4 regions of the Rhodocista pekingensis genome follow, and region 1 is predicted to be linked to each of the others. Evidence: riboswitches for the same ligand, from Rfam matches in the RefSeq annotation. Region 1 holds a riboswitch; each other region holds the start of a gene.
The links. Region 1 has a riboswitch for cobalamin ahead of ACFQPS_RS18115 (TonB-dependent receptor plug domain-containing protein). Riboswitches for the same ligand answer to the same signal wherever they lie in the genome.
Positions count from the first base shown of each region.

Region 2: it holds a riboswitch for cobalamin, as region 1 does, so the genes downstream of both, metE (5-methyltetrahydropteroyltriglutamate--homocysteine S-methyltransferase) here and ACFQPS_RS18115 (TonB-dependent receptor plug domain-containing protein) in region 1, are expected to answer to the same signal.
Region 3: it holds a riboswitch for cobalamin, as region 1 does, so the genes downstream of both, ACFQPS_RS13450 (TonB-dependent receptor plug domain-containing protein) here and ACFQPS_RS18115 (TonB-dependent receptor plug domain-containing protein) in region 1, are expected to answer to the same signal.
Region 4: it holds a riboswitch for cobalamin, as region 1 does, so the genes downstream of both, bluB (5,6-dimethylbenzimidazole synthase) here and ACFQPS_RS18115 (TonB-dependent receptor plug domain-containing protein) in region 1, are expected to answer to the same signal.

Region 1 is NZ_JBHTCM010000026.1:45,106-52,340, forward strand. Features, by position in the region: gene cobD (threonine-phosphate decarboxylase CobD) at 1-714, opposite strand, end outside; gene ACFQPS_RS18100 (ABC transporter ATP-binding protein) at 823-1,620, opposite strand; gene ACFQPS_RS18105 (FecCD family ABC transporter permease) at 1,617-2,669, opposite strand; gene ACFQPS_RS18110 (ABC transporter substrate-binding protein) at 2,666-3,568, opposite strand; gene ACFQPS_RS18115 (TonB-dependent receptor plug domain-containing protein) at 3,571-5,505, opposite strand; cobalamin riboswitch at 5,704-5,899, opposite strand; gene ACFQPS_RS18120 (hypothetical protein) at 6,025-6,345, opposite strand; gene ACFQPS_RS18125 (sulfate/molybdate ABC transporter ATP-binding protein) at 6,496-7,235, opposite strand, start outside.
Region 2 is NZ_JBHTCM010000006.1:4,329-11,563, forward strand. Features, by position in the region: gene dnaJ (molecular chaperone DnaJ) at 1-600, opposite strand, end outside; gene dnaK (molecular chaperone DnaK) at 712-2,634, opposite strand; gene ACFQPS_RS04935 (hypothetical protein) at 3,196-3,399, shown strand; gene metE (5-methyltetrahydropteroyltriglutamate--homocysteine S-methyltransferase) at 3,506-5,815, opposite strand; cobalamin riboswitch at 5,966-6,171, opposite strand; gene ACFQPS_RS04945 (hypothetical protein) at 6,337-7,235, opposite strand, start outside.
Region 3 is NZ_JBHTCM010000012.1:95,589-102,823, forward strand. Features, by position in the region: gene ACFQPS_RS13435 (ABC transporter ATP-binding protein) at 1-165, opposite strand, end outside; gene ACFQPS_RS13440 (FecCD family ABC transporter permease) at 162-1,166, opposite strand; gene ACFQPS_RS13445 (ABC transporter substrate-binding protein) at 1,163-2,035, opposite strand; gene ACFQPS_RS13450 (TonB-dependent receptor plug domain-containing protein) at 2,035-4,026, opposite strand; cobalamin riboswitch at 4,262-4,490, opposite strand; gene ACFQPS_RS13455 (AAA family ATPase) at 4,599-5,177, shown strand; gene ACFQPS_RS13460 (pentapeptide repeat-containing protein) at 5,222-6,523, opposite strand; gene phoU (phosphate signaling complex protein PhoU) at 6,643-7,235, shown strand, end outside.
Region 4 is NZ_JBHTCM010000025.1:141,892-149,126, forward strand. Features, by position in the region: gene ACFQPS_RS17900 (adenosine deaminase family protein) at 200-1,744, opposite strand; gene ACFQPS_RS17905 (short-chain fatty acid transporter) at 1,964-3,277, shown strand; gene bluB (5,6-dimethylbenzimidazole synthase) at 3,333-4,040, opposite strand; cobalamin riboswitch at 4,088-4,271, opposite strand; gene ACFQPS_RS17915 (dipeptidase) at 4,416-5,393, opposite strand; gene ACFQPS_RS17920 (NAD(P)/FAD-dependent oxidoreductase) at 5,417-6,541, opposite strand; gene ACFQPS_RS17925 (cupin domain-containing protein) at 6,548-6,871, opposite strand; gene ACFQPS_RS17930 (hydantoinase B/oxoprolinase family protein) at 6,884-7,235, opposite strand, start outside.

The DNA.
Region 1 (7,235 bases):
GCCGAGCGCCGCCTCGACGGCCGCCAGGAGGGCGGTGTCCGCCAGGACGAACCCGAGCCGCAGGCCCGCCAGCCCGTAGAACTTCCCGAAGCTGCGCAGCACGACCAGTCCCGGCACCCCCGCCGCCGGGGCGACGCTGGCATCGGGACAGGTGTCGGCGAACGCCTCGTCCACCACCAGCCAGCCGCCGCGCCGGGCCAGGGCCGCCGCCAGCTCCAGAAGTCGAGACGGCGGGTGCTGGCGGCCGTCGGGGTTGTTCGGGTTCACGACGACGCAGACGTCGGTGCCGTCCGGCAGGGCGTCGATGCCGGGAACGGCCGTCACCTCATGGCCGGCCGCGGCCCAGCAGTGTGCATGCTCGTTGTAGGTGGGCGACTGCACCGCGACCCTGGAGGGGGGACACAGCCGCGGCAGGAGCTGGATCAGCGCCTGGGTGCCCGGCGCCGCCGCGACCCGGCCCGCGTCCGGAACCCCGTAGCGCCGGGCCGCCGCATGGCGGAGGGCGTCCAGGGCCGCCGCACCGGGCAGACGGGTCCAGCTCTCCGGCTCCAGCGGGCCGACCGGCCAGGGCCAGGGATTGATCCCCGTGGACAGGTCGATCCAGGGCAGGGGCGCCTGCGGCCAGGTCCGGCGGGCCGTGTCCAGATCGCCGCCATGCGGCAGCGGGCCTGCGCTCTGCCCTGCGGTCGCGGTGTCGCCGCTGTCCCCGTTCATGCTTCTTCCCCGGCCGGCGGAATGCCGGCACTGCCCATAAGCCAGCGCCGCGGCGCCGTCCATACCCGGCCGCGGGCCGGCGGGCGGAACCGCGCGCGCCGCATCGTCTCAGCGTCTGGCAGCCGCCACGTCCGCCCGCCGCCAGGCGAGCGCGTAGGGCTGCCCCTCCCGGACCCCGCGCAGCAGTTCGATGGCGTACACATCCTCCAGCCGGCCACCGGCGAGCAGCGTGGCCGGATCGCTGTCCGCCACGATAGCGCCGCCCTCCGCCATGAGGCAGAGGCGGGTGCAGAAGCGCAGCGCCAGCGCCAGCTCGTGCAGCACCACCATCACCCCCATGCCCTCCGCCGCCAGCCCGGCCAACAGCTCCATGAGCTGGAGCTGGTGGTAGGGGTCGAGGCCCGCCGCCGGCTCGTCCGCCAGCAGGTAGTCGGGCTCCACCGCCAGGGCGCGGGCCAGCATCACCCGCGCCCGCTCGCCGCCCGACAGCGTCGTCACCACGCGGTCGCGCAGGCCGGCGACGCCGCAGCGGGCCATCGCCTGCTCCACGGCCGCCGCGTCCGCCCCGCCGCTGCCGCGCCAGGGATCGGCATGCGGCAGGCGGCCCAGCGTGACCACGCGCTCCACCCGCAGCGGCCAGTGACTGCCGGCCTGCTGGTCGAGGAAGGCCAGCCGCCGGGCCCGCTCCGCCGGCGGCAGCCCGGCCAGCGGGCGGCCGTCCAGGCTGACCTGCCCGCGGTCGGGGCGGGTGAGGCCGGCGAGCGTTCCCAGCAGGGTCGTCTTGCCGGCCCCGTTGGGGCCGATCAGCCCGACCAGCTCCCCCGGCCGGAGCTGCACGGAGACCCCGTCCAGCACCGTCCGGCCGCCCAGCGCGACCCCCAGGTCGCGTGCCTGAAGCCCCGTCATCGCACCTCCGCCCGCAGCCGGTTGAGCAGGAGCAGGAAGAAGGGCGCCCCGATCAGGCCGGTGACGACGCCCAGCTTCAGCTCGTCGTTGGTCGGCACCAGCCGCACCAGGATGTCCGCGGCCAGCAGCAGGGCGCCGCCGGCCAGGGCGCTGGGCAGCAGCAGGCGCCCCGGCTCGTGCCCGACGAAGGGCCGCAGCAGGTGCGGCACCACCAGCCCGATGAAGCCGATCGCACCCGTCACGGCCACCCCCGGCCCGACGGCCAGCACCGTGCCCAGCACGATGCGCCGGCGCAGCGCCGCCACGTCCACGCCCAGGCTGGCCGCCGTGCGCTCGCCCAGGCCCAGCGCGTCCAGGCTGTGCCGCTCCCGCGCCAGCATCGCCATCCCGACAAGCAGGAAGGGAGCCGCCAGCAGCACATGGTCGCGCGTCCGGTCGGTCAGCGAGCCCAGCAGCCAGAAGGCGATCTCCAGGGCCGCATGCGGGTTGGGCGCGAGGTTCAGGGCCAGCGAGGTCAGCGCCCCGGCCAGGGTCTGCACCGCCACGCCGGCGAGGATCAGGGACAGCACGCTGGCCTGCCTTCCTGCCAGCATGAGGATCAGTGCCATGCCGCAGCCTGCCCCCGCCATCCCGGCCAGCGGCATGGCGAGCGCAAGCTGGGCGGAGAGCCCGAAATAGAGCACCAGCACGGCACCGAACGAGGCGGAGGCGGACGCCCCGACAAGGCCCGGATCGGCCAGCGGGTTGCGCAGGAAGCCTTGCAGGGCCGCCCCCGCCATGCCCAGGCCGGCCCCCACCAGCGCCCCCAGCAGGGCGCGCGGCAGGCGCACCTCCTGCGCCACCAGCACCACGGCGGGATCGCCCCGCCCCGCCAGCCCCGCCAGGATCTGACCGGGCGGAACCGGAGCCGGGCCGACCAGCAGGGAGACCAGGAACAGGGCGGCGAGCAGCAGCCCCAGCCCGGCCAGCAGCAGCCCGTCCTCCCGCGGCCGGGCAGCGCCCGGCAGGTCACCGCGCAGGCGGGCGCGGTCGGCAGCGGCGGCGGTCATGACGCCCCTCCCCCGCCGCGGGCGGCCTCGCGCAGCAGCGCGACCCCGTCGATGGAACCGGGACCGGCGCAGAGCCAGTACTTCAGGGGGAAGGACACCTCCCGCATCCGCCCCGCCAGCGGGCGCAGCGCGGGATGGTCCAGCACGGACTGGCCCACGCCGGGCCGGTCCGGCCGGCGGCTGTCCACCACCAGGACGTCCGGCGGGTCGAGCGCGAGCTGTTCCACCATGACCCGGCCGTTCGGGCGGGTGGAGAGACGCCCCCCGATGTTCGTCAGACCGGCCGCGGCCATCACGTCGTTGACGATGCCGCGGGAGCCGGGAACCTCGCCGCCCGGCCGGTACAGCATGGCGGTGCCCAGGGCGGGCGCGGTGCCCGCCCCGGCCAACCGGGCCTCCAGGCTGCGCCGCAGCGCCCGGCCCCGCTCCGGCTGCCCGACCGCCGCCGCCACGGCGTCGATCTGAGGCAGGATGCCGGCCAGGGTCACGGCACCGCGCAGCCGCAGCACCGGGATGCCGAGATGCTCCAGCATGGCGACCGTGCGGCCGCGGGTGAAGCCGCCATCGACCACCAGGTCGGGCTTCAGCATCAGGATCTCCTCCGCCGTGCCGCCATGCCGGTGCAGACCCGAAGCCTGCGCCGCGGAGGGCGTCAGGTTCGGGTCCGCGGCAAGGCGGCTCAGACCGGCGATCTGCTCCCGCGCGGCGAGCGCCAGCACGAACTGGTCGGCGCAGAGCGAGAGCGAGACCACACGGCGGGGCGCCGCAGTCGCCCCTTCTGTCGCCCCGCCCGTCGCCCCGGCCGCCGGACCGGGCAGCCCCAGGACGGACAGACCCGCGACGACGGACAGGACGACAGCGAGCGGCAGGCGGAGGGCGGCGGCGATGCGCCGGCCCATGCTCAGAACGCCGCCTGGATGCCGATATAGGCGGAGCGGCCGGGCGTGTTGTAGTTCAGGACCTCCTGGTAGTCCTCGTCGAACAGGTTCTCGACCCGGCCGAACAGGCTCAGGCTGTCCGTCAGCTCCCAGCGGCCCAGCAGATTCACGACCGTATAGCCGTCCACCCGCGGCGAGGTGGCCGACGCGCGGTCGAGCTGCGAGGTGACATGGCGCAGGTCGGCGCCCAGCGTGACCGCGTCCGTCACCGTCACGTCCGCGCCCAGGTTGAACGAATGGCGCGGCCGCCGCGGCAGATCGCGGCCGTTGTCCCGGTTCTCCGTGTCCAGCAGGGTGTAGTTCGCATCCAGCGAGAGCCAGGAGACCGGCTGCACCGCCAGCGTCGTCTCCACACCCTGGGTCCGGGCGCGGCCGATGTTCACGTAGCTGGAGGTGAAGGCGATCAGGTTGCGGTAGCTGTTGCGGAACACGGACACGCCCGCGGTCACCTTGCCGTCGAAGAGGGTCTGCTCGACCCCGGCATCGGCGCCCCAGCTCTTCTCCGTCTCCAGGCGCCGGTTGCCGTAGGTCGGATCGAAGAGCTGATACAGGCTGGGGGCGCGACGGGCCGTGCCGTAGCTGGCGCGCAGCGTGGTACCCACGGGGGACAGCGCGTAGGCCGCGGTGGCGCGCCAGGTGGTGTCGCCGCCGAACTGGTCGTTATGGTCGTGGCGGGCGCCCAGGGTGACCGACAGCTCCTCGGTCAGGGCGGCGAGATACTGGCCGAAGACGCCCCAGGTCTCGACATCCGCATCGACGCCCGGCGTGGTGACGCCCCGGCTGCTGGTGGTGGTCGTCTCCGCCTTCTCGCGGTCCCAGGCGAGGCCGACGGTGGCGACATCCGCCCGGCGCAGCTTCAGGCTGGACATCAGGTCAACACTGAGCTGGTCGCTGTCGAAGGTCGAATAGCGATACCAGCCCTTGGGCTCGTCGAAGTCGCGGTCCGTCCGGCTGGCACCGACCGACAGGGTGGTCTCCAGCCGGCCGTCCAGGGCCGTGAAGAACGCACCGGCATGGCCGAACAGGGTCTCCTTCTCCTGGAAGGCGGGACCGTCGCTGCTGGTGCTGGGATCGAAGTCGGTGTCCAGCCAGTCCCAGCCGGCGGAAAGGTCGAAGCGCAGCGCCTCACTGGCGCGCCAGCCGAGCCGGCCGCGCACGGAACGCATCTCCGAACCGTCCTTCTCGTCGCCCGCACCGACACGGGAGAAGCCGTCCGTCTTGTAGTTGCTGCCCGAGAGCGAGTAGTCGATATCGCCCGAGCGGCCGGACAGGGACAGGTTCTGCCGGAAGGTGTCGTAGGCCCCGGCCTCGACCAGTCCGCGCACGGTCAACGGCCCGTCGCCGCGCCGGGTGATGATGTTGATGACGCCGGCCATGGCATCGTTGCCGTAGAGCGCGCTCTGCGGCCCGCGCAGCACCTCGATCCGCTCGATGTCGTCGCTCAGCAGGGCGTTGAAGTCGAAGTCGCGGCTGGCGCTGGAGCTGTCGTTCATCTCCACCCCGTCGACCAGCACCTTGACCATGCTGGTTTCGGAGCCACGGATCCGGACGTTGGAGGTGGCGCCGACGCCGCCGTTGCGTGAGATGCTGATGCCGGGGACGCGCTTCAGCACGTCCAGGACCTGCGACTGCTGGCTGCGCGCGATGTCGGCCGCGGTGACGACGCTGATGCTGCTGCCGACGCGGTCGATCCGGGTGGGCGTGCGGGTCGCGGTGACGACGATCTCATCGACCAGGGGGTCGCGCCCCGCGCTTCCGGTCTGGGCCTGGGCCTGCACCGCCAGACCGAGGCAGGAGGCGGCGGTCAGGCCGGCGAGCAGCGCGCGCCGGTGGCGACGGGCCGACAGGGGGGCCGACAGGGGGGCCGACAGGCGGGACGACAGGGGGGACTTGGGCACTTCTCTGGCTCCGTTCCACAAGGGTGCGAAATCGGAAGCAGGGCCCGACGGCCGGCGCGGCGGGACTGCCGCGTCGGGGGGATGACAGGCCGGTCCGGCGCCGCCATGGCATGCATGGCGGCCACACGGGCACGCTCCTTCCGAAGCGCCGGCACGAAACGGAAATCCGCCCCGCCAGGACACCCCGCCCAACGGCCGTGCGACGCATTTCCGAAGGCAGGTCTCCTGGCTTGCGGGTCACCACGCTCGTCCGGCCTTCCCAGTTTCCCAGTGGCCATGGATGGACGAGCGCTCGCCGCTCACAGTTGCGGGGGCAGCCGCGGCCTGGGGCCTTGCGACCCGCACCGCGTTCCCTTTTCACCCCTTCCGGGGCACCTTCGGCGGGCTGAGGGTTAGCCTAGTCGGGAGAGCAGGACAAGAGATGAACCGCGGTGTTCCGAAACCTGTGGCAGCGGCGACACGCATAGCCCGATATGCCCAGCACCCACGCCCCAGGACCGGGGACCGGCCGGCGGCGGATCAGCCCGGAAGACCGCCCATCGGGAACGGACCGCCCGCCGCGGGCGCGACAGAGGCGGCGTGAGCGGGCATGGCGGAGGCCGCATGCGGCGGCACGATGGCGACGAAGGGATCGCGGGCGCGCAAGGACCAGATCGCCCCGGCGGCTTCGGGGGATTCGGGGGCGGAGGCGAGCACCACCGCCGACGGCTGGGTGGCGTCGAACAGACGGACCGCGTCCTGCCAGCCGCCGGTCCCGACGACGGCAAGCCGACCGCTCTGGCACTGCGCCCGGGCGGCCGCCAGATCCTCTGCCTGTGATCCTATGATGATGACACGCACCGCACAGCCTCCGAGCGCGTTACTCCCCTAGTGAGGCGTAACTACGTTAACATGCCGCTAACGCGGTGTCTGCCGTTTGATTCGCACCTCTCGGCTCGACGGTCGTGCGCCAGGGGCAGGCGCAGGGCCTGACGGAAACGGGGCCAGTCCTCAGGCCGGGAAGATGTTGACGTGGCGCAGCCTGACGCCCACCGCGGCCCCGGGGGTCAGCGCCCCGACATCGGCCGTGCGGCGGTCCAGCAGCGCCTCCATGACCTGTCCGTCCAGATCGAGGTCGAGCCGCAGTTCCGGACCGACCGGCTGCACCGCCCGGACCCGGGCGGACAGGCTGCCCGGACCGGCGGCGGGCAGCACCTCCACATCGTGCGGCCGGACGAAGGCGATCCCGGGGCCGCGGGTCCAGGCGCCGGGCGGCAGGGCCAGGGGCAGCCCGGCGATCTCCGCATGGTCGCCCTGGATGGTGCAGGAAAGCCGGGTGCCGCCGCCCAGGAAATCGCAGACGAAGGCCGTGGCCGGCCGGTCGTAGATCGCCGCCGGGGTGCCGACCTGCTCCAGCCGCCCCTGGTGCAGGATGGCGACCCGGTCGGCCAGTTCCAGCGCCTCCTCCTGGTCATGGGTCACGAACACGGTGATGACGCCCATGCCCTTGTGGATCTCCCGCAGCCAGCGCCGCAGCTCCTTGCGTACCTTGGCGTCCAGTGCCCCGAACGGCTCGTCCAGCAGCAGCACCCGCGGCTCCGTCGCCAGCGCCCGCGCCAGCGCCACCCGCTGACGCTGGCCGCCGGAAAGCTGGTTCGGATAACGGTCGGCAAGCTGCGCGAGCTGCACCAGCTCCAGCAGCTCCAGGACCCGCCGGCGGATCTCCGCCTCCGCCAGCCTCGGGCGCCGGC
Region 2 (7,235 bases), on a different contig from region 1:
CTTGATCACCCGGCCGACGCCGTGGCAGGCCGGGCAGGTCCGCTCGATGGTGAAGAAGCCCTGCTGCGCCCGCACCTTGCCGTGACCGTTGCAGGTCGGGCAGGCGATCGGGGTGCTGCCGCCCTCGGCCCCGGTGCCGTTGCAGCTCTCGCAGGCGACGGAGGTCGGCACGCGCACCGTGGTGGTGGCGCCCTTGAAGGCGTCCTCCAGGGTGATTTCCAGGTTGTAGCGCAGGTCGGCGCCGCGGTTGCTGGTCTGACCGGCGCGGCCGCGGCCCATGAACTCCCCGAACATCTCGTCGAAGATGTCGGCGAAGCCGCTGCCGAAGTTGAAGTCGAAGCCCGCGGCCCCGGCGCCGGGACCGCCACGGCCGTTCTCGAAGGCGGCGTGCCCGAAGCGGTCGTAGGCGGCCCGCTTCTGGTCGTCCTTGAGGACGTCGTAGGCCTCGCTGATCTCCTTGAACTTCTGCTCGGCGGCCTTGTCACCCTGATTGCGGTCAGGGTGGTACTGCATGGCCAGCTTGCGATAGGCCTTCTTCAGGTCGTCGGCGCCGGCGCCCTTCTGGACGCCCAGCACCTCGTAATAGTCCCGCTTCGACATGGTGGCCCTTACCGTCGCCCTATCCCGTCCTCATGCCACCGCATGGCAGACCGCCCCGCCGTCCGTGGACGGGCGGGGCGATCGCCATGGCGATCGGATGCCGTGGCCGGATCACGCGGACTTCTTGCGGTCGTCGTCGACCTCCTCGAAGTCGGCATCGACCACCTTCTCGCCGCCGGACTCCGACGTGCCGGCATCGCCGCCGGGGGCGCCCGGACCGCCCGTCTCCTGGCCGGCCTTGTAGAGGGCCTCGCCCAGCTTCATGGACGCCTGGGCCAGGGCGTCGGTCTTCGCCTTGATGTCGGCGACGTCATCGGCGGCCATGGCCGTGCGCAGCTCGGCGATGGCGGCCTCGGCGGCGGACTTCTCCGCCCCCGGCAGCTTGTCGCCGTTCTCGGACAGGGTGCGCTCGGTGGTGTGGATCAGGCCGTCGGCCTGGTTCCGCGCCTCGACCAGCTCACGCCGCTTCTTGTCGTCGGCGGCATGCGCCTCGGCATCCTTGACCATGCGGTCGATGTCGGCGTCCGACAGGCCGCCCGAGGCCTGGATGCGGATCGTCTGCTCCTTGCCGGTGGCCTTGTCCTTGGCCGAGACGTTGACGATGCCGTTGGCGTCGATGTCGAAGGTGACCTCGATCTGCGGCACGCCGCGCGGGGCGGACGGAATGCCCATCAGGTCGAACTGGCCGAGCATCTTGTTGTCGGCCGCCATCTCGCGCTCGCCCTGGAAGACGCGGATGGTCACCGCCGTCTGGTTGTCCTCGGCGGTGGAGAAGACCTGCGACTTCTTGGTCGGGATCGTGGTGTTGCGGTCGATCAGGCGGGTGAAGACGCCGCCCAGCGTCTCGATGCCCAGCGACAGCGGGGTGACGTCCAGCAGCAGGACGTCCTTCACCTCGCCCTTCAGCACGCCGCCCTGGATGGCGGCGCCGACGGCGACCACCTCGTCCGGGTTCACGCCGCGGTGCGGCTCGCGCCCGAAGAACTGCTTCACCGTCTCGATGATCTTCGGCATGCGGGTCATGCCGCCGACCAGGATCACCTCGTCGATCTCGCTGGCCTTCAGGCCGGCATCCTTCAGTGCCGCCTTGCAGGGCTCGATCGTGCGGCGGACCAGATCGTCCACCAGGGCCTCCAGCTTGGCCCGGGTCAGCTTGATGTTCAGGTGCTTCGGCCCGGAGGCGTCGGCCGTGATGAAGGGCAGGTTGACCTCGGTCTGCATGGACGCGGACAGCTCGATCTTCGCCTTCTCCGCGGCCTCCTTGAGGCGCTGGAGCGCGAGCCGGTCCTTGCGCAGGTCGATGCCCTGCTCCTTCTGGAACTCCTCGGCGAGGTAGTCGATGATCTTGGCGTCGAAGTCCTCGCCGCCCAGGAAGGTGTCGCCGTTGGTGGACTTCACCTCGAACACGCCGTCGCCGATCTCCAGCACGGAGATGTCGAAGGTGCCGCCGCCCAGATCGTAGACCGCGATGGTGCCGGTGCCCTTCTTCTCCATGCCATAGGCAAGGGCCGCGGCCGTCGGCTCGTTGATGATGCGGAGCACTTCCAGGCCGGCGATCTTGCCGGCGTCCTTGGTGGCCTGCCGCTGGCTGTCGTTGAAGTAGGCCGGGACGGTGATGACCGCCTGGGTGACCTTCTCACCGAGGTAGTTCTCCGCCGTCTCCTTCATCTTCTGGAGGATGAAGGCGCTGATCTCGCTGGGGCTGTACTGCTTGCCGTGGCTTTCGACCCAGGCGTCGCCGTTCTTGCCGCCGACGATCCTGTAGGGGACCAGACCCTTGTCCTTCTGGGTCAGGGGATCGTCGTAGCGCCGTCCGATCAGGCGCTTGATGGCGAAGAACGTGTTCTCCGGGTTGGTCACCGCCTGGCGCTTGGCCGGCTGGCCGACCAGCCGCTCGCCGCCCTGGGTGAAGGCGACCATCGACGGGGTGGTGCGCGCCCCTTCGGCGTTCTCGATCACCTTGGCCTGCGCGCCTTCCATGATGGCCACGCAGGAATTCGTGGTGCCAAGATCGATGCCGATGACTTTGCTCATGATGTGCGACCTCTCGTTTCCGGCAGATCGGCTGCGGCCCGTGCCTGTCCGGCACCACACCGATCCCCCATGCAGCTTCTCACTGACATTGGTCTTCGGGCGGGAGAAGGGAATGCCCCCGCGGACGCAGCAGATATAGGCAGGTGCGGCAAAGGCTGCAACCGCCGCCATGGGGGGCAAGAAAGAGCCGCGGGGGCCGCCCCCGGCGGCGGCGGCGCAGCCTGCCCCCCGGACCGCGCTCCGGCCGCGCTCCGGCCGCCGGTGGCGCCGCCCCGGGACAAGCAGCCGATCCCGGACCGTCACAGACCCGCCAGAATACTCGTGTTAATGGTATATTAATGACCGAATGCCATCCATGGCCATGTAAGAAATGTATCGTTTCCGGTCCCGCCCTGACTGGGATCGGGCAACCCCAATTTCTTCAGGGCCATGCACTTTGGAAGTAAACCGGATACATTATATCTCCCAAATCGATCCGGTTTCGAATATCGTCATCGGGTCAGGCCGCGCGTCCGGCCGGTACGCTTCAGGGGGAAGCAAAAGCTTCGGGGTGGAGCAACGATGACGGAGTCGCGACGCGACATGGCCCTGGCCATCAAACGCTGCCTGGAAAGTCTGGCCGCCGATGCACAGAGCGGGAAACTGCACGAGGTGGCCTATCTGATCGGCATCGCCGCGCTGGCCGCGGAAGATGCCGCCCGCGCCGCCGAGCCCGCGGAGCTGCCGGACGACCTGCTGCACAAGAGCCCGATGGGACACTGTTAGGGCTCCCGGGGCGGGCCAAGTCGGGGGCGGGCCAAGCCGGGGGCGGGACGCACCGGTCCGGGGAGAAGCCCCGGACCGGCCGTCACGATGCGACGGCAGTCCGCCGTCAAGGTATGGCGCGCAGGGCCTTCGCCGCAGCCACCATGGCCGCCAGGGCCGGCTTCACCTCCTCCCAGCGGCGGGTCTTCAGCCCGCAGTCCGGATTGACCCAGATCTGGTCCGGCTTCAGCCGTTCCCGCGCCTTGACGAGCAGCGCGACCATCTCCTCCACGCACGGCACGCGCGGGGAGTGGATGTCATAGACGCCGGGTCCGATCTCGTTCGGATAGCGGTAGCCGGTGAAGGCGTCGAGCAGCTCCATCTTCGAGCGCGAGGTCTCGATGGAGATCACGTCGGCATCCATCGCGCCGATGGCCTCAATGATATCGTTGAACTCCGAATAGCACATGTGGGTGTGGATCTGTGTCTCCGGCCGCACGCCCGAGGCCGACAGCCGGAAGCACTCCACCGCCCAGGCGAGATAGGCGGCCCAGTCGGCGCGGCGTAGGGGCAGGCCCTCGCGGATGGCCGGCTCGTCGATCTGCACGGCCCGGATGCCGGCCCGTTCCAGATCCACCACCTCGTCGCGCAGGGCCAGGGCGATCTGGCGGCAGACGGTGGCACGGGGCAGGTCGTCGCGCACGAAGGACCATTGCAGCATGGTCACCGGCCCCGTCAGCATCCCCTTCACCGGCCGGTCCGTCAGCGACTGGGCATAGCCGGCCCAGTCCACCGTCATCGGCGCCGGGCGCGACACGTCGCCGAAGATGACCGGCGGCCGCACGCAACGCGAGCCGTAGGACTGAACCCAGCCATTGCGGGTGAAGGCGTAGCCGGCGAGCTGTTCGCCGAAATACTGGACCATGTCGTTGCGTTCGAACTCGCCATGGACCAGCACGTCGATGTCCACCGCCTCCTGCCAGCGGATCGCGGCCTCCGTCTCACGCCGCAGGAAGGCCAGGTAGTCCTGATCGGACAGGGTGCCCTTGATATGGGCGGCGCGGGCCTTGCGCACGGCATCGGTCTGCGGGAAGGACCCGATGGTGGTAGTGGGGAAAAGCGGCAGCCCCAGCCGGGCGGCCTGGAGCGGCCGGCGCTCGGCATAGGGCAGCCGCCGGGCCATCTCCGGCGTCACCGCCGCCAGCCGGGCGGCCACGGCCGCGTCGTGGATGCGCGGCGAGGTGCGGCGCGAAGCGACGGTCCGTGCCGCCGCGTCCAGCGCGTCGGCCACGGCCTCCCGTCCCTCCGTCAGGGCCCGGCCGAGCGTGGCCAGCTCCGCCATCTTCTGCACGGCGAAGGCCAGCCATCCGCGCAGTTCGTCGTCGAGGCCCGTCTCCCCCTCGCTGTCCACCGGGACATGCAGGAGCGAGCAACTCGGTGCCAGCAGCAGGCGCTCCGGCCTCAGCCGTTCCGCCACCGGCCCGATCCGGTCCAGAATGGCCGGCAGGTCGGCCCGCCAGACATTGCGGCCGTCGATGACGCCCAGCGACAGGGCCAGTCGGTCCGGCAGCCGTTCCAGCGCACGCTCCAGATCGGCCGCGCCGCGCACGAGGTCGAGGTGCAGGCCGGCGACGGGCAGCGCCAGGGCGGTCTCCAGATTGTCGCCCAGCGGCCCGAAATAGCTGGCGACCAGCAGCTCCAGGCCGGGCGCCGCCGCCGACAGCGCGGCATAGGCGCGGTGCAGGGCGTGGCGCGCGCCGTCGTCGAGGTCGAGCGCGAGGCAGGGTTCGTCGATCTGCACCCACCCGGCCCCCGCCGCCTCCAGACGGCGCAGCACCTCGGCATAGACCGGCAGCAGACCGTCCAGCAGCGACAGCGGCTTCAGGTCCGCATCCTTGGACTTGCCCAGCAGCAGGTAGGTCACCGGACCGATCAGGACAGGACGGGTCTGGATGCCCAGCTCCTTCGCCTCCAGGAACTCATCCACCGGTTTGGTGGAGGCGAGCTGGAAGCGCTGACCCGGTTCGAACTCGGGCACCATGAAGTGGTAATTGGTGTCGAACCACTTCGTCATCTCCTGCGCCGGCAGGCCCTCCCCGGCGGCAGGGGCGCAACCGCCGCCGCTGCGCCCCTGCGACCCGCGCGCCATGGCGAAATAGGTCTCCAGAGGCACCGGTCCGCCGGTCCAGCCATAGAGGGCGGGAACCGCACCGACCATGACGGAGGTGTCGAGGACCTGATCGTAGAGGGAGAAGTCGTTGCTGGGGATGTGCGTGATCCCCAGCGCCTGCTGCCGGCGCCAGTTCTCGGCCCGAAGGAGCCGAGCCGTGGCGAGCAGGTCGGCGGCACCGGTCCGGCCGGCCCAGTAGGATTCCAGCGCCGACTTCAGTTCGCGGCGCGGCCCGATGCGCGGCACACCCATCGTGGCGATGGGCACGGCTGCGCCGGGAAGGATTGGTTGCGACATTGGCATGGACCCCATGGTGGATGGGGGCAAAGGCCATAGCGGACGCGAAGGACAGGCCCGCAGCACCAGAGGACGGTCCGGCGCGGCCTGCCAAGGCGACACACCGGGACACCCCGCCCGTGGACGTTATCTGCCATGGCAGGTCTCCTGGCTCGCGGGTCATCGCCTTCCGCCGGTCTTCCCAGGACCGGTTGGTCCCAGTGACACATGGGGGCGGTCGGCTCGCCGCTGATAGTTGCGGGGGCAGCGCCGGACTTGCACCGGCTTCCCTCTTAGCCCCAGGGCAGCCACAGAGCCGCCTGGAGACCATGGCGGACCGAGCCTAAAGGCTCCCCCGGCCACGGTCAACGACACATAAAGAGTTCTTTATGTCGTTATGTCTGTCCACGGCGGCGGTTCTGCCGGGACCTTCCGGTCTGCGGTTCATTCCAGTACGGGAACATTCCGATCGGGGAACATTCTGCCCTGGGGTCCGGTGCGGGGGGCGCCCTTCACTCCTCGGCGGCGCCGCTGCCGACGATGGCGGTGCGGATCTCCCGCTCCAGCATGGCGAGCGTGGCCTGCGCCGTCTCCCCGCCATGGGCCGCTTCGGTCACGGCGAAGGAGAACAGGGCCAGCGTCGTCTGTCCGTCGCAGGCGGACCCGCGCAGCCAGAGATGGAAGCGCAGGGGCTCCCCGTCCTCCTCCCCGGCGGTGGCGAAGCGGGCCAGCACCTCGCCCTCGTCCAGCCATTCCACGCTGCCCTCGCCGACGCGGCCGTCGGGGCCGTCGGCGAACTGTTCGGCCGTCTGGCGCAGCACGCGGCGGGCGTCGCCGTCATCCTCGGCCCCGCCGTCGGCATAGCTGAAGGCGTGGACCGCCACCCGCAGGGTGCCGGAGCCCTCCTCGTCGCCGGAGAAGACGGCCAGTTCGCCGTCCTTCTCCGCGCTCCAGTCCCAGGGCACGCGGAAGCGGACCAGATCGCCATGGCCGACATTGCGCATGGTCACCCGCTCCACCGGCTCGCTGACCGGCAGCTCGGTGAACTCGATGCGGGCGGCCTCCTCGCCCAGCCGGTCGATCAGCTCGGCCAGCCCGTCCATCTCCGTGCTGCTGTCGGGCACCAGGAGCTGTACCGTCACCACCCGCACATGGTCGGGCGGGCGGAAATCGGCCACCTTCCAGACGAAGACCTGACGGTCGGGCGGCTGCGCCACGGCATAGGCGATCCAGCGCCGGTCGTCGTCCTCGTCCTCCGACGGCGCGATGCCGTGCGGCAGCACGTTCTCCCGGTCCAGATACTGGATCGCCTCCTCGGCGCGGACGCCGTAGGGGTTGCGGTAGGTGGTGAGCGAGATCAGCAGATCGACGGGATGCGCCCCCGGCGACTGGTAGGCCAGCCCGCCATCGT
Region 3 (7,235 bases), on a different contig from region 1:
CAGCAGCCCGGCCAGACACTTCAGCAGGGTGGTCTTGCCGGCACCGTTGGGGCCGATCAGTCCGACCAGCTCGCCGCGCCCCAGGGCGACACCGGCTTCGGCCAGGACCGTCCGCCCGGAATAGGACAGGCGCAGGCCGCGCCCTTCGAGCAGGGGGGCGCTCATGCCACCCTCCGCCGCGTGCGCAGCACCAGGGCCAGGAAGAACGGCGCGCCCAGCAGGGCGGTGACGACCCCCAGCTTCAGTTCGGACGGTCCGGCCCCGCCCAGGCGGACGGCGACGTCGGCCGCCAGCGTCAGCGCCGCGCCGCCCAGGGCGGACAACGGCAGCAGCCGGCTCGGCCGGTGTCCCACCAGCGGGCGCAGCAGGTGCGGCACGATCAGGCCGACGAAGCCGATGGTCCCGGCCACCGACACGGCGGCACCGACCGCCAGCGCCGTGCCGACGATCACCAGCGCGCCCAGCCGGCCGATGGCGAATCCCAGGGAGCGCGCCGTCTCCTCCCCCAGGGTCAGGGCGTCCAGGCCGCGGCCGGTGCCCAGCAGCAGCACGGCTCCGACCAGCATGAAGGGCGCCGCCAGATAGACATGGTCCAGGCTGCGGTCGGACAGCGAGCCCAGCATCCAGAAGACGATCTCCGCCAGCGCGAAGGGGTTCGGGGAGAGCGACAGGGCCAGCGAGGTCAGCGCCCCCGCGAGGCTGCTGATGGCCACGCCGGCCAGGATCAGGGTCAGCACGCCGGCGTCGCGTCCGGCCAGGGCATAGAGCAGGGCCACCGCCACCAGGGCGCCGGCCATGCCGCCGATCGGCAGCGCCAGGGGAAAGGCCAGCGACAGGCCGCTGTAGAAGGTGACGACGGCGCCCAGGGCGGCGCTGGCCGACACGCCCAGCAGGCCCGGTTCGGCCAGCGGGTTGCGCAGCAGGCCCTGGAGGGCGGCACCCGAAAGACCCAGCACGGCGCCGATCAGCAGGCCCAGGATCGCCCGCGGCAGGCGGATCTCCGCGAAGATCACGGCGGCGGTGCTGTCGCCGCCGGCCCACCAGTCGCCCACCGCCGTGGACAGCGACACGGCGCTGGGTCCCACGGCCAGGGAGGCCACGAACAGCAGCACGACCAGCAGGGTCAGGACCGGGACCAGCAGCCCCGGGGAAAGCTCCCGCGTCATGGCAGGTCCGCCGCGGCGGGGGTCTGCGCCACCTGCGTGCCCGCGCCCAGCAGATCCCGCCGCGCCTCGGCCAGCCGGACCACGGCGTCGGCGATGAAGGGGGCGCCGCAGCTCATCAGCGGGCCGGGGATGTCGGGCCGCGCCCGCGGCGGGACGCTGCGGGCCAGGGCGGGGTGGCGCAGCAACTGGTCGGCCAGCGACGGGTACGCCTCGGGACCTCGGTCGGCGACCAGCAGGTCCGGCGGGTCGGCGGCCACGCTCTCCACCGGCAGGTAGCCATAGCCCCGCAGGCCCAGACCGGCGGCGTAGTTGGTGAAGCCCGCCGCGGCCAGCACCGCGTCGGAGAGGGTGCCGCCGCCCGCGGTGAAACCGCCCGGCTCCAGCGTCAGGGCGGTGGGGCGGGCGCTGTCATGGGGGGCGGCGGCGGCCAGCTTCGCATCCATCTCCGCCAGCAGGGCTTCGCCGCGCTCCGGCACGCCCAGCGCCCGGGCGACCTCCCGCGTCTGGGCCCGGATGTCGTCGAAGCCGGAGGCAAGCCCCAGTTCCACCACGGGGATGCCGCGCGCCCGCAGCAGGGCGACGGTGGCGCGGGTCGTGTAGGTTCCGGCCAGCACGATGTCCGGCCGCAGCGGCAGGATCTCCTCCGCTACGCCCTGCACGGCGGGCAGCGCCCTGGCCTCGGCCGCGACATGCGACAGGCCGGGGTCGCGCGCCAGATGCGACAGGGCCGCGATCCGCTCCGGCGGCAGCAGCAGCACCGCGAGCTGGTCGGTGCACAGGTTGAGCGACACCACCCGCTGCGGCCCGTCGGCGGCGTGGGCATGCCACGCCGCCAGCAGGGTCACGAGGGCTGCGAGGGCCCGCCGCATCAGTATGTCGCTCTGACGCCGACGAGGATGCCCCGGTCCGGCTGGGCGAAGCCGTTGGGGTCCTCGATCGTCCGGTCGAACAGGTTGGTGCCGCGGGCGTAGAGCTGGAGGTCGTCCCGCGCCTGCCAGGTCAGCGACAGGTTCGCCAGCACGTAGCCGCCGGCCGTGCCCTCTCCGCCGTAGCCGCTCGCATCGGGATAGATGTAGTCCCGCCGCCGCCCGATGAAGGAGACCTCCGGGGCCACGGTCAGGCCCGCGACGGGCTCCAGTGCCGCCGTGAAGGCCAGCGCGTGCTCAGGCCGGCGCAACAGGCGGGCGTCGGTCTGCTCGTTGCGGGCATCCGTCCAGGTCCAGCTCGCCGTCAGCTCGGCCCAGTCCGCGGGGCGCAGGGTAAGGATCGTCTCCACCCCCTTGGTGTGCGCCTCGTTGACGTTGACGACCGTGCTCGTGAAGTCCGGGTTGTAGCGGTAGGTGATCAGGTCGTCGATGTCGCTCTGGAACCAGGTTACCGACACGGTGACAAGGTTGCTGCGCCCCGCCCCCGGCAGGTCTGTCTCGAACCCGGCCTCCCAGCCGACGCTCTTCTCCGGGTCCAGGTCAGGATTGCCGCGGTAGCCGTAATTGTTCGTACCAAAGCGGTCGTACAGGGTGGGTGCCTTGAAGGCGCTGCCGGCCGCCGCCTTCAGGCGGGTGGCGAGGGAGGGCAGCGGCACGACCGCACCCAGGCGCCAGGTCGTCGTGGTGCCGAAATCGTCCGGATGCTCGTTGCGCAGGCCGGCCGTCACGTCCACCGCGTCGAACAGGCGGGCCTGGGCGTGGACATAGAGGGCGAGGCTGTCGGCGTCCGCGTCCACGGCGCTGGTGTAAGGCCCGTAGGCGGAGACGGAGCGGGTGTCGAAATCCGCCTCGTCCCGCACGAACGATGCGCCGAAGCCCAGCACCCCGTCCTTCATCGCCGCCGTCGCCGGCAGGGTCAGGTTGTTCTGCCAGTCGGCCTGGGTCCGCACGCTGTCATAGGTATCGCGGCTGTAATCGGCGGAGACGCTGTCCGGGTCGTTGCGGTAGGTGCGATCGTAGCGGCTCTGCCCCACGCTCAGCCGCGAATTCAGCGCCCCGGCGAAGAACAGCCGCTCGCCGGCGAGCTGCCAGGCCAGATGGTCGCTCTCCCCGGTGGAGTTCGGCTCGTCCTGCGGGACGTTGTCGAGGTCGCTCTCCGCCCGGCGCCAGCGCAGCAGCGCCTCCAGCCGGCCGTTCTCCAGCCGGACCACGGCCTTGCCGGTGGCGGTCAGGGCGTCGAAGCCGTCCTCCTCGCCCAGATTGCCGGCCATCCGCGACGGCGTGGCGTTGTCGCCGTCGGTGGTGAAGCCCTGGACGCTGACGCCGTAGTCCAGATTGTCGAGCGTGCCGTAGAGGCCGGCGCTGCCGCGCCAGGTCTTGTCCGTCCCGGCGGCAGCATCGACCTCGGCGGTGGCGGCGGAGGGGCCGCCGGCGCGGGTGATCATGTTGATCACGCCGCCGATGGCGTTCGAGCCGTAAAGGGTGGAGGCGGGGCCGCGCACCACCTCGATCCGGCTGACCCCCTCAAGCAGGTCGTCGCCGAAGTTGAAGGCGCCGGCGGTCATGGCCGGATCGTTCACCGGCAGGCCGTCCAGCAGCACCAGGACATGGTCGCTGTTGGTGCCGCGCAGGAACAGCGAGGAGTTGCCGCCGGGGCCGCCGCTACGGGTCAGGGCGGCGCCGGGCAGGGTGCGCAGGGCGTCGGGCAGGGTCTGCCAGGCGTTGCGCCGGATCTCCTCGCGGTCGATGACGCTGACGGAGGCGGGAATGCGGTCGATCGGCGTCGGCGTCCGGGTGGCGGTGACGACGATCTCCTCCACTCGGGAAGCATCATCGGCCGCAGCCGTCGCGGGGAGTGCCGGCAGGACAAGGGCCGCCGCCAGGAAGGGCAGCGGAAACCGGGTCTGCGGGAAGAGGGAAGGGCGCTTCTGCATCGCTTGCGTGCCGACTGGCGCCACGGCCGCGCAGGGCGCAGACCGGGCGGTTGGGGACTTCGGGTTCCCTTGGACACGGCACGGCTCCGCCCCCGCCCGGAAACGACCGGCGCGGTACTGGCGGCAAAGACGACTCGTCAGAGGACGCATGCGCGCACCCCCGTCCACGGCAACCCATCGGGCACGTCACCGCAAAACGGAGGACCGTCCCATCGATGCACCCCGCCCGATGGCTGCGTGACGCTTCATGCCGGCAGGTCTCCTGGCTCTCGGGTCAACATCCGACGCCCGGCCTTCCCAGTTTCCCAGTGGCCTGTTCCCGTCCGTGCGGACGGGGGCGGCGGACTCGCCGATCACAGTTGCGGGGGCAGCCACGGCGTTGGCCCCACCCGGTCACCCGGGCACAGGCCGCACCGTCGTTCCCTTTTCACCCCTTTGGGGGGACCGACACATGTGCGGCACTCTAGGGAAATCACCCGGGCACGACAAGGCGGCTCCATCGCCGCAGGGTGCAGCCCAGGGACGGCAAGCGCCCCTTTCCCCGCCCGGCCGCAAGGCTCTAGCATCGCCGGATGGATATCCGCCCGCACACCCGCCCCCACCGCATCGGCATCACCGGCAGCGCCGGCGTCGGCAAGACGACGCTGGCGGAGGCGCTGGGCGACCGGCTGGACCTGCCGGTGATGGCGGAGGCGATGCGGTCGATGCTGGAGGCCGGATTCGATCTCCACACCCTGACGCGCGAGGGGCACCGCGACCTGATCCGCACCCAGGCGGATGCGCTGGTGCGGGGGATGGCGCGGGCCGAAGCCGGCTTCGTCACCGACCGCACGCCGCTGGACTTCGCCGCCCATTGGCTGTCCAACGGGTTCGGGGTGGACGATCCCGCCGGCACCGAGGCGCTGCTTGCCCGTGCGGTGGCGGCGATGGCGGACTACAGCGCCGTGCTGCTGCTGCCCTGGGGCTGCATCCCGCTGGAGGATGACGGCGTGCGCTACCCCAATCCGTGGATGCAGCTCCATTTCCAGGAACTGGTGGCGGGGCTGTGCCGGCGCTGGGTCGATCCCGCCCGGCTGGTCGTCGTGCCGGACCGGGTGATGGCCCCGGCGGAGCGGCTGGACTGGGTGCTGCGACGACTCGCTGCCGGCTGACGGCTTGATGGCCTGAGGGGCGCCGCCCGCCAGGGCATCGGGGGTCAGTCGTCCTCGTCCTCCTCCGGCCGGGGCATGGCGGCGCCGGTCAGCACCGCCCCGTCCAACTGGGCGCCGCGCAGGTTGGCGTCGATCAGGTTGGCGCCCGTGAGGTCGGCCCCCCGCAGATCGGCCCCGGACAGGTTGGCGTTGCGCAGGTTCGCCCGCACGAGGCTGGCCTTCACGAGCTTCGTGCCGGAGAGGTTCGCCGGCCACAGCCGCCCGGTGGGGCGGCCGTCCGGTCCCTTTATATCGACCGACCCGATCTCCGCCCCGTCCAGCCGGGCGCCCGTCAGATCGACCCCGCGCAGGTTCGACCCGTCCAGCGTGGCGCCGGAGAGATCGGCATTCTGGAGGTTGGCCGAGACCAGATCGGTCATGATCAGCAGCGATTCGCGCAGCTTGGCGCCGACCATGATGCAGTGCTTCAGGCTGGCACCGCTGAGGTTCACCTTCTCCAGCCCGATATGGGACAGGTCCTCCCCGTCCAGGGTGGCGCGCGTACCCTTCGCGCCGTTGGAGTTGATCCAGACGAAATGCTCCGACAGCGTGGCCTGGACCTTCTGCGAGAAGTTGTCCTTCGAGCGGGTGATGTTGGCCCCGGTCATGTCCACGCTGGCGAGGCTGACCCCGTCCAGGTTCGCGCCGTGCAGGTCGGCGTTGCGCAGGCTGGCGCCGGTCAGGTTGGCGCCCATCAGGTTGGCGCCGCGCAGGGAGGCGCCGGCAAGGTTCGCCCCGGCAAGGTTGGCGCCGCGCAGGTCGCTGCTGGAGAAGTTGGTCGATTTCAGCACGGCGTTGGAGAAGTTGCAGCCGGACATCTGCGCGCCCTGGCAGTCGGCGCCGACCATGCTGCACTCGCCCAGATCGGCCCCGGCCAGATTGGCGTTGGAGAGCAGCGCGTCGTCCAGGTCCGCCCCCGACAGGTCGGAGCGCTGCACGCTCATCTGGCTGGGACTGCGCCGGTCCAGCAGGGCGCCGCCGCGCAAATCCGCCTCGCGCAGGATGGCGCCCTTCAGCTTGGCGCCGCGCAGATGCGCCCCGCGCAGGTCCGCCTTGGCCAGATTGCAGCCGGTCAGCAATGCCCGCGTCATCCGTGCCGCGAAAAGGTCGGCCTGGCTGAGGTTGGCCCGCGTGAAGTCGCAGTCCGAAAGGTTCGCGCCCGACAGCTTGGCCGATTGCAGGTTGGCGGCATTGAAGTTATGCCCCTGGAGGTCCACCAGCGGCATCATCGCCCGCGCGCCGCCCGTCAGCCGCTTCAACCAGCGTTCGTGCTTCTCCAGCGTGGCGATCAACTCGTGGGGCGTCATGGCCTGATCGCGGCGCAGCCGCTAGTCAGAGGTGGACAATCGTTTTCTTAGCGGATTATTGGCTCATGTGGAACCGTGGCGGCATGTCCGCGGGCAGGGTTCCCGAGGGGAGGTCCAGAATGCAGTCGCAGCACATCGTCAACGCCTATGACCAGGAGCTTCGCAAGCTCCACAGCTATATCGCGGAGATGGGGGGGCAGGCGGAACAGCAGCTCCGGGAGGCGATGCAGGCCATCGTCACCCGCGATTCGGACCTCGCCGGCAAGGTCGTGCGCGAGGACGGGCTGCTGGACGAGCTGGAGCGCAAGGTCGAGGCCCAGACCATCCGCCTGCTCGCGCTCCGCCAGCCGGTCGCCTGCGATCTGCGCGAGGTGATCACGGCGCTGAAGGCCGCATCGAACCTGGAGCGCATCGGCGACTTCGCCGCCAATGTCGCCAAGCGGTCGCTGGCGTTGCAGCAGATGCCGGAGATCGGGCTCACCCGCTCCCTCGGCCCGCTGGGCCAGACGGCGGGGGAGATGCTGAACGCCGTGGTGCAGGCCTATCTCGACGACGACATCGACGGGGCCCTGCGGGTGCGCGACCGCGACGAGGATCTGGACCGGGCCTATACGGCGCTGTTCCGCGAGCTGCTGACCTACATGATGGAGACGCCGCAGCGGATCACCGCCTGCACGCACCTGCTGTTCGCGGCGAAGAACCTGGAGCGCAT
Region 4 (7,235 bases), on a different contig from region 1:
ATTGCGTGGGTGATTTATTCACCCGACCGTCATAGGAAGGCGGGCATATCATGTGCGTGAATACATAGGCTGCGGGGCGCCTGTCCGGCGCATCCCCGCCCTTTCGGAAGGGGCAGTCTGCGCGAGGCGCCCAAGCGCGATGACGCTGCGGGCGTTCCCGCCCGGCGTCATGCCCCGACTCCGCCCGGCGGCGGATACCCTATCTGTGACGGGCCAGCTCGGCTGCCTCGAAGGCGGCAAGCGCCGCCTCCAGCCGCCACTGGGTCCGGGCTTTCTCGCTGCCGGCCAGGAACCCGGCGCAGGCCGGGCCGGGGGAGGGGATGCCGGGACCGTCGCCCGCGCAGGCGGGGACGATCCGGGTCGTCTCCGCATCGGCCCAGAGGTCGTCGCCGGGCAGGAAGCTGTAGCGCAGGCTGTCCCGCGACAGCCGCTTCACGGTCGCGTAGTCCAGCCCGAACCAGCGCACGGCCTTCACGTACTCCAGCGCCAGCGTCGAGCGGGAGACGCCCTGGTCGTCGGTGGCGAGCACCAGCGGTACGCCATGGGCGCGGTAGAGCCGGAACGGGTGGGTGTCGCGGTCCAGGTGCAGGATCTGCTCGTTGCTGGTCAGCAGCACCTCGACCGGGATGCGCTCCCGCGCCATCCGGTCCAATGTCGCGGCGGCGTCCGTCTCATAGGCGATGGCGGCGCCATGGCCGATCCGGTCTGCCCCGGCCACGGCGACGGATTTCGTGATGTGGTCGCGCAGGGCGGCCGGCGGCGCCAGCACCGGGGTCAGCTCACCGGCGTGCAGGGCGAGGTTCAGGTGCGGGAAACGGGCCGTGACGAAGCCCAGCACCCGCATCTGCGCGTCGAAGTCGCGCAGGGCCGACGGCCCGTCCTCCGGCGCCACGAGGTTGAGCCCGACCACGCGGGGATCGGCCCCCGCCAGGGTCGCGGCGAACACCGCCTGGACGAAGACCTCGGCCGGGGTGCCGCTCCGGTTCGCCTGGAGGATGTAGCGGATGCCGACGGCGCAGGCGGCCGGCCCGCTCCCGTCCGGGCCGCAGCCCAGCACCGCCCGCTGGCGCGCCTCGTGCCGGTCCAGATCGGCCCGGGCCGCCGTGACCGCCGCGTCCAGGGCCGGGCCGCGCACGGCGGAGAGCTGGGCGTCCAGATCGTCCGACCAGCGCAGGGTGGCGGCCAGGGCGCGCAGGTCGGCCGAGCGCAGGGACAGCATCTCCTCCAGATGCAGGATGTGCTCGTCCGCCGCGATGCGGGCCACCTCCGCCAGCATGTCACCCGTGCGGACGGCGGAGACGGCACCGAACCGGCCGAAGGTGGAGAAGAACTGGTCGCGCCCGTCCACCATGCCGGTGCCGGTGCCGCGGATCGACAGCGCGTTCAGCATCTCGCCATGGCCGCCGGGCGCCTTGGCGTGATCCGCCACCGCCGGCACCCCGTCGGCCGGGCGGCAGGGCGGCGGCAGGATGGCGCGGGCCGCGCGGTCGAAGCACAGCCCGTCCTGCTGCGCCCAGGTGACGAAGCTCTCGGCATAGACCGCACCGCTCAGATGGCTGTGCAGGTCGGCCCCCTTCGGCAGGGCCGTGAGGAACCGGGTGAGCTGCGCCGCGTCCGTCCGGGCCGCGTCGAACACCGCCTCCATGTCCATGGTTGACGGTTGCGTCGGTCCCCGCTCCGGCAGCGCCGCGCATCCCGTCGTCAGCAGGGAGAGGAGCAGCAGCAGGGGCAGGGCACGGCGCATCGGATCTGTCCGGGAAGGCGGAACGGAAGTGCCGATATGACCAGATCGGAGGCGCCGTGCAAACGGGGTATCGCCCGGTGCCGGGGGCGCATCGCCGCGATGGCGGGAACGAAGCGACCGGCCGGGCGTCATTACGGGTAGAACCGGGCGTCACTGCTGGTAGAAGGATGGCCACGGGCGGGATTTCCCGCCGCCGCTGGCCATCACTGAGGAGAAAGCATGTTCCGACCGTTGACGCTGGCCTCGACCCGCCTGACCGAACGCTTCCTTCCCGATCCCTATGTCCTGGTGCTGCTGCTGACGATTCTGGTGTTCGTCCTGGGCATCGCCGTCGAGGGCCAGTCCCCCCTGGCGATGGTGGAGCACTGGGGCAAGGGCTTCTGGCAGTTGCTGGAATTCAGCATGCAGATGCTTCTGGTGCTGGTCACCGGCTTCGTGCTCGCCAGCACGCCCGTCTTCGCCCGCCTGCTCGGGGCGCTGGCCACGCTGGCGCGGAGCCCGGGTCAGGCGGTCGTGCTGGTCACGGTCGTCTCCCTGGTCGCAAGCTGGGTGAACTGGGGGTTCGGGCTGGTGATCGGGGCCCTGTTCGCCCGCCAGCTCGCCCGCCGGGTGCGGGTCGATTACCCGCTGCTGATCGCTTCCGCCTACAGCGGCTTCGTCGTCTGGCACGGCGGCCTTTCGGGGTCGGTGCCCCTGGTCATCGCCACACCTGGCCATTTCACGGAGAAGATGATCGGCGTCGTGCCGACCAGCGAGACGATCTTCGCCGGCTTCAACCTGACCATCGTCCTGGCCCTGTTCGTGCTGATCCCCCTCGCCAACCGGCTGATGCTGGGGCATGGGGCACGCCCGGTCTTCGTGGACCCGGACAGGCTGACCGACCCGACGCCCGCGACCGGGGCCGTGGCGGAGCGGCCGGCCGAGCATCTGGAGCACAGCCGGCTGCTGGCACTGGCGATCGGGGGACTCGGTCTTGCCTATCTCGCCGTCCATGTCTGGGGCCAGGGCGGCGGCCTGAACCTCAACATCGTCAATTTCGGATTCCTGATGCTGGGAATCCTCCTGCACGGCACGCCCTACCGCTTCCTGCGCAGCCTGGAGGAAGCGGTGAAGGGCGCTGCCGGCATCATCATCCAGTTCCCCTTCTATGCCGGGATCATGGGCATGATGGTGGGATCGGGGCTGGCGCGCGATCTCTCGGCCTGGTTCGTCTCGATCTCGACGGCCCAGACCCTGCCGCTCTTCACCTTCTGGAGCGCGGGGCTGCTGAACATCCTGATCCCGTCGGGCGGCGGCCAGTGGGCGGTGCAGTCCCAGGTGATGCTGCCCGCCGCCCTGGAGCTTCAGGCGGACGTGCCGCGCACGGCCATGGCGGTCGCCTGGGGCGATGCCTGGACCAACATGATCCAGCCCTTCTGGGCCCTGCCGGCCCTGGCCATCGCGGGGCTGCGGGCCAAGGATGTGATGGGCTACTGCCTCGTCATCCTGCTGCTCTCGGGCGTCGTCATCTCCCTGGGCTTCCTTTTTCTGTAGGCGGTACCCCTGGCTGGTGGACGGTGCCGCCCGCTAAGGCGGCACCGGCGCCGGATCACCCGAGCTGCTTCAGGAGCGCTTCCTCGCCCGTGCGGCCGTGCCAGCGGTCGAACCAGACCACGTCGCGCAGCGGCGTGCGGGGCAGCCAGCCCGCCGCTTCCAGCTCCGGGTTCTGGAAGAAGTGCGAGACATAGCCGACGCAGAGATAGGCGATGGTCTGGATCGAGGCCGGGATGCCCAACGCCTCACGCAGGTCGGCATGGCGCAGGATGCTGACCCAGCCCACGCCGACATTCTCCGCCCGCGCGGCCAGCCAGAGATTCTGCACGGCGCAGACGGCGCTGTAGAGGTCCATCTCGCGCTGGTGCGTGCGGCCGACCACGACCGGGCCGGTGCGCTCGCGGTCGCAGGTGACGCAGATGCCCACCGGCGCCTCGACGATGCCCTCCAGCTTCAGCCGGCGGTAGGTCTCCTGCCGGTCGCCCTCGAACATGTCGGCCGCTTCGGCGTTCGCGGTCTGGAAGGCGTCGCGCACCTTCAGCTTCACGTCCGGGTCGCGCACGACGATGAAGTCCCAGGGCTGCATGAAGCCGACGGACGGCGCATGGTGGGCGGCCTTCAGGATGCGCCCCAGCACCTCGTCCGGGATCGGATCGGGCAGGAACTGGCCGCGCACGTCGCGCCGCTTGAAGATGCACTTGTAGACGCTGTCGCGCTCGGCGGCGGTGAAGTCTGCGTCGGCCTGATACGGGTTGGCTTCCATGGTTTCCCCTGCATGGGCAAGCATGGGTCACCGCCCGTCCACGGCGGCTTCCCAGGACGTTCCAGGCCGGTCTTCTGACTCAGGCTCAGCCCTTCCGGACACCTTCCCGGCCCGCGGGGCCAGTGGCATCCGTCCGGAAGGTCCCCTTCACAGCGCTGGGCGCGTGGCAGACTTCCACTGCCTTCCCGATTCTCCCGAAGGCATCCGGGCACCTGGAACGGCGCCATCGATACACGGATGCCGCCGGGCGATCCAGCGCGGCAACGCGCCCCGTCGGGGCAGGGACAGCAGGTCGCGGAAAAGGTCACGGGGCCGATACCGCGCGCGGTGCGGTCGGACGGCACGGGTCAGGTGGAGCGGTTGCGCCCGACGGGCTCAGGCGTTCCAGCAGCGCCGGGCCACGCGCAGCCAGTTGCCGCCCAGGACCATGTCCAGCTCGGGCGCTGCGAAGCCCAGCCGGGTCAGCGCCTCGACGATGCCGCCCAGGCTTTCGGGCGGTGCGATGGCGATGTCCGGCCGGTAGCCAAGCTCGGGCGACCAGCGGTCCCGGTGCCGGTGCAGCCAGGCGCGCAGCTCCTCCTGGTCGAACGCGTAGTCCAGGGCCAGACCGACATGCTGCGGCCCGACCAGATCGGCGACATAGGCGACATGGGCGGCGATCCGCTCCGGCGTCGGCTCCCCGCCCAGGAACAGGTCCACGCCGTTGATGCCGACCACCCCGCCCGTGGCGGCACAGGCCCGGATCAGATCGTCGCCGATGTTGCGCCCGTGCGCCTTCAGCGCGTGCGGGTTGGAGTGGGAGAAGATCACCGGCCGGTCGGCGCGCTCCAGCACGTCGCGCGCGGTGCGCCAGCCGGTATGGCTCAGGCAGACGACCATGCCGGCCTCCTGGATGGCCTGCACGGCACGGGCGCCGGCCGCGGTCAGGCCGGGATCGTCGTCATGGCAGCCGCCGCCGATGCCCGTGGTCCGGTTGTAGACCAGACTGATCCAGCGCACGCCCAGGGAGCGGTAGATCTCCGCGAATTCCGGGCGGACGGCGAGCGAGCCCGCCCCTTCGATGTCGAAGGCGACGCCCAGCCGGCCAGTGGCGGCGGCGTCCACCACGTCCTCGGTGCTGCCGGCCAGGCAGTACTCGTCCGGGCGTGCCTCGATCCAGTCGCGGAAGAAGGCCGCCGTCTCCATGATCTCGGTCGCCGGGGTCTGGTCCATCCCGACATTCAGGCTGACCATGGTGAAGCCGCTCTCGCGCAGGCGCTGGAGCTGTGGCAGGAAGCTGGCATCCCTGCGTAGCGGCATGCAGGCATGGTTGTCCCAGACGATCCGCGGCCTGCCCGTCATGTCCCGTGGCATCGGCCCCTCCCCGGTTCCGGCCATCAGCGTCCCCCGAAGCGTCCGGGGGCGAGGTCCGCGGCCGTGACGCCCTCGTCCCGGCAGTCCTGCGGCAGGGTGCCGTCCAGGATCAGCCCGGCGGCCAGCCGTCCCAGCGCCGGGGCGGTCTGCATCCCGTAGCCGCCCTGTCCGACCAGCCAGAAGAAGCGGTCCTCCCCCGGGTCGAAGCCCGCGACGGGGGTGCGGTCGGGCGCGAAGGTGCGCAGCCCCGCCCACTTCGCCTTCAGCGTCCGGAACTCCAGGTCCAGCGCCTCCTGGATGCGCTCGGCGGCGACGGCGATGTCATAATCGTCCGGCTGGGCGTCGCAGGGATCGGACGGGCTTTCGTCCGCAGGGGAGCCGAGCAGGCGGCCGCTCTCCGGCTTCACGTAGAAGCTCTCGTCCACGTCCATCACCATCGGCCAGCCGGCGGTGTCCAGCCCGGCCGGCGGATCGAACAGGAAGGCGGTGCGCCGCTTCGGCTCCAGCCCCACGGGGGCGATGCCGGCCAGGGTGGCGACACGGTCGCCCCAGGCGCCGGCGGCATCGACCAGGAGGTCGGCCGCGACCGTCTCCCCGCCCGTCCGGATGCGCCAGCCGTCCGGCGTGCGCTCGATCGCGTCGGCCGCGCGGCCGGTCAGGACGGCGCCGCCGGCCTCCCGGATCATGCGGACGAAGCCCTGCATCAGGGCGTGCGCGTCGATGTCGGCGGCGGTCGGATCGTGCAGTGCGCCCAGCAGCCGCTCGCGCCGCAGCCGCGGCACCAGCGCCACCGCCTGGGCGGGGTCAAGGTGGCGCAGGGTGGGGCCGATCTCCGCGGCGGTGGCGGCCAGGCTCTCCGCCTGGTCGTGCGTGGCGATGAACAGGGTGCCGCGCGGATGCAGCAGGGGCTGGTCGCAGAACCCCGCCGGGGGTGCCTCGAAGAAGGGCCGGCTGGCGCGGGTCAGGGCCCGGACGGGGGCGTTGCCGTAGGCTTCGGCGAACAGGGCTGCGGTGCGCCCGGAGGCGTGGTAGCCGGGCTGCGCCTCCGCCTCCAGCACCAGGACGCGCCGCCGCGGCGCCAGAAAGGCTGCGGCCGACAGCCCGGCGATCCCGGCCCCGATGACGACGATGTCCGCCCGCTGGTCCATGGCGTCTCAGCTTGCCGGTTCCAGCATGAAATAGACAAGCCGCATCTCCTCCTGCACGACGGCGACATGAGGCTCCCCCGCCGGGATGACGCTGACCATGCCGCCGCCGATGACGGCGGCCTCGCCGCCGCTTTCCGTCTCCGCCCGGCCGGACAGGATGACGGACAGCTCATGCCCGGCGTGCAGGGAGGCGCCCGTGTCGGGAATCCGCGCTCCGGCCGGCAGCAGGGCCGTGCCGATGCGCAGGCGCCCGCCGCCGGGCAGGTCCAGCACTCCCAGCTCCCGCGTCAGCGCCCCGTCCACCGGGTCGGCGATGGCGAAGGTCCGCATGTCCGTCTCTCCTCACTGGCCGCCGGTCTGGCCGCTGGCATGGCCATAATCCCGCGCCGCCTGGGCGGGCGTCAGATAGCCGTCGCGCAGGTCCGCCGCGACGCGCGCCGGGTCCCGCTCCCGCGGGTCGCCCCAGCCACCGCCGGTGCCGGTGACCAGCCGCACCAGATCGCCCTTTGCCAGCGGCAGGCGTGCCGTCTTGCTGAAGCGGACGACCTCACCGTCGCCCCTTACCACTTCGGCGAAGTTGGGCGAGCCCTCCTGGCCGCCCTGCATGGCCCAGGGGCGGTGCCGGTAGCGGCCGAAGGTCGTGGACATGAAGGCGCCGTCGCCCAGCACCCGGTATTCGAGCTGCAACCCCTTG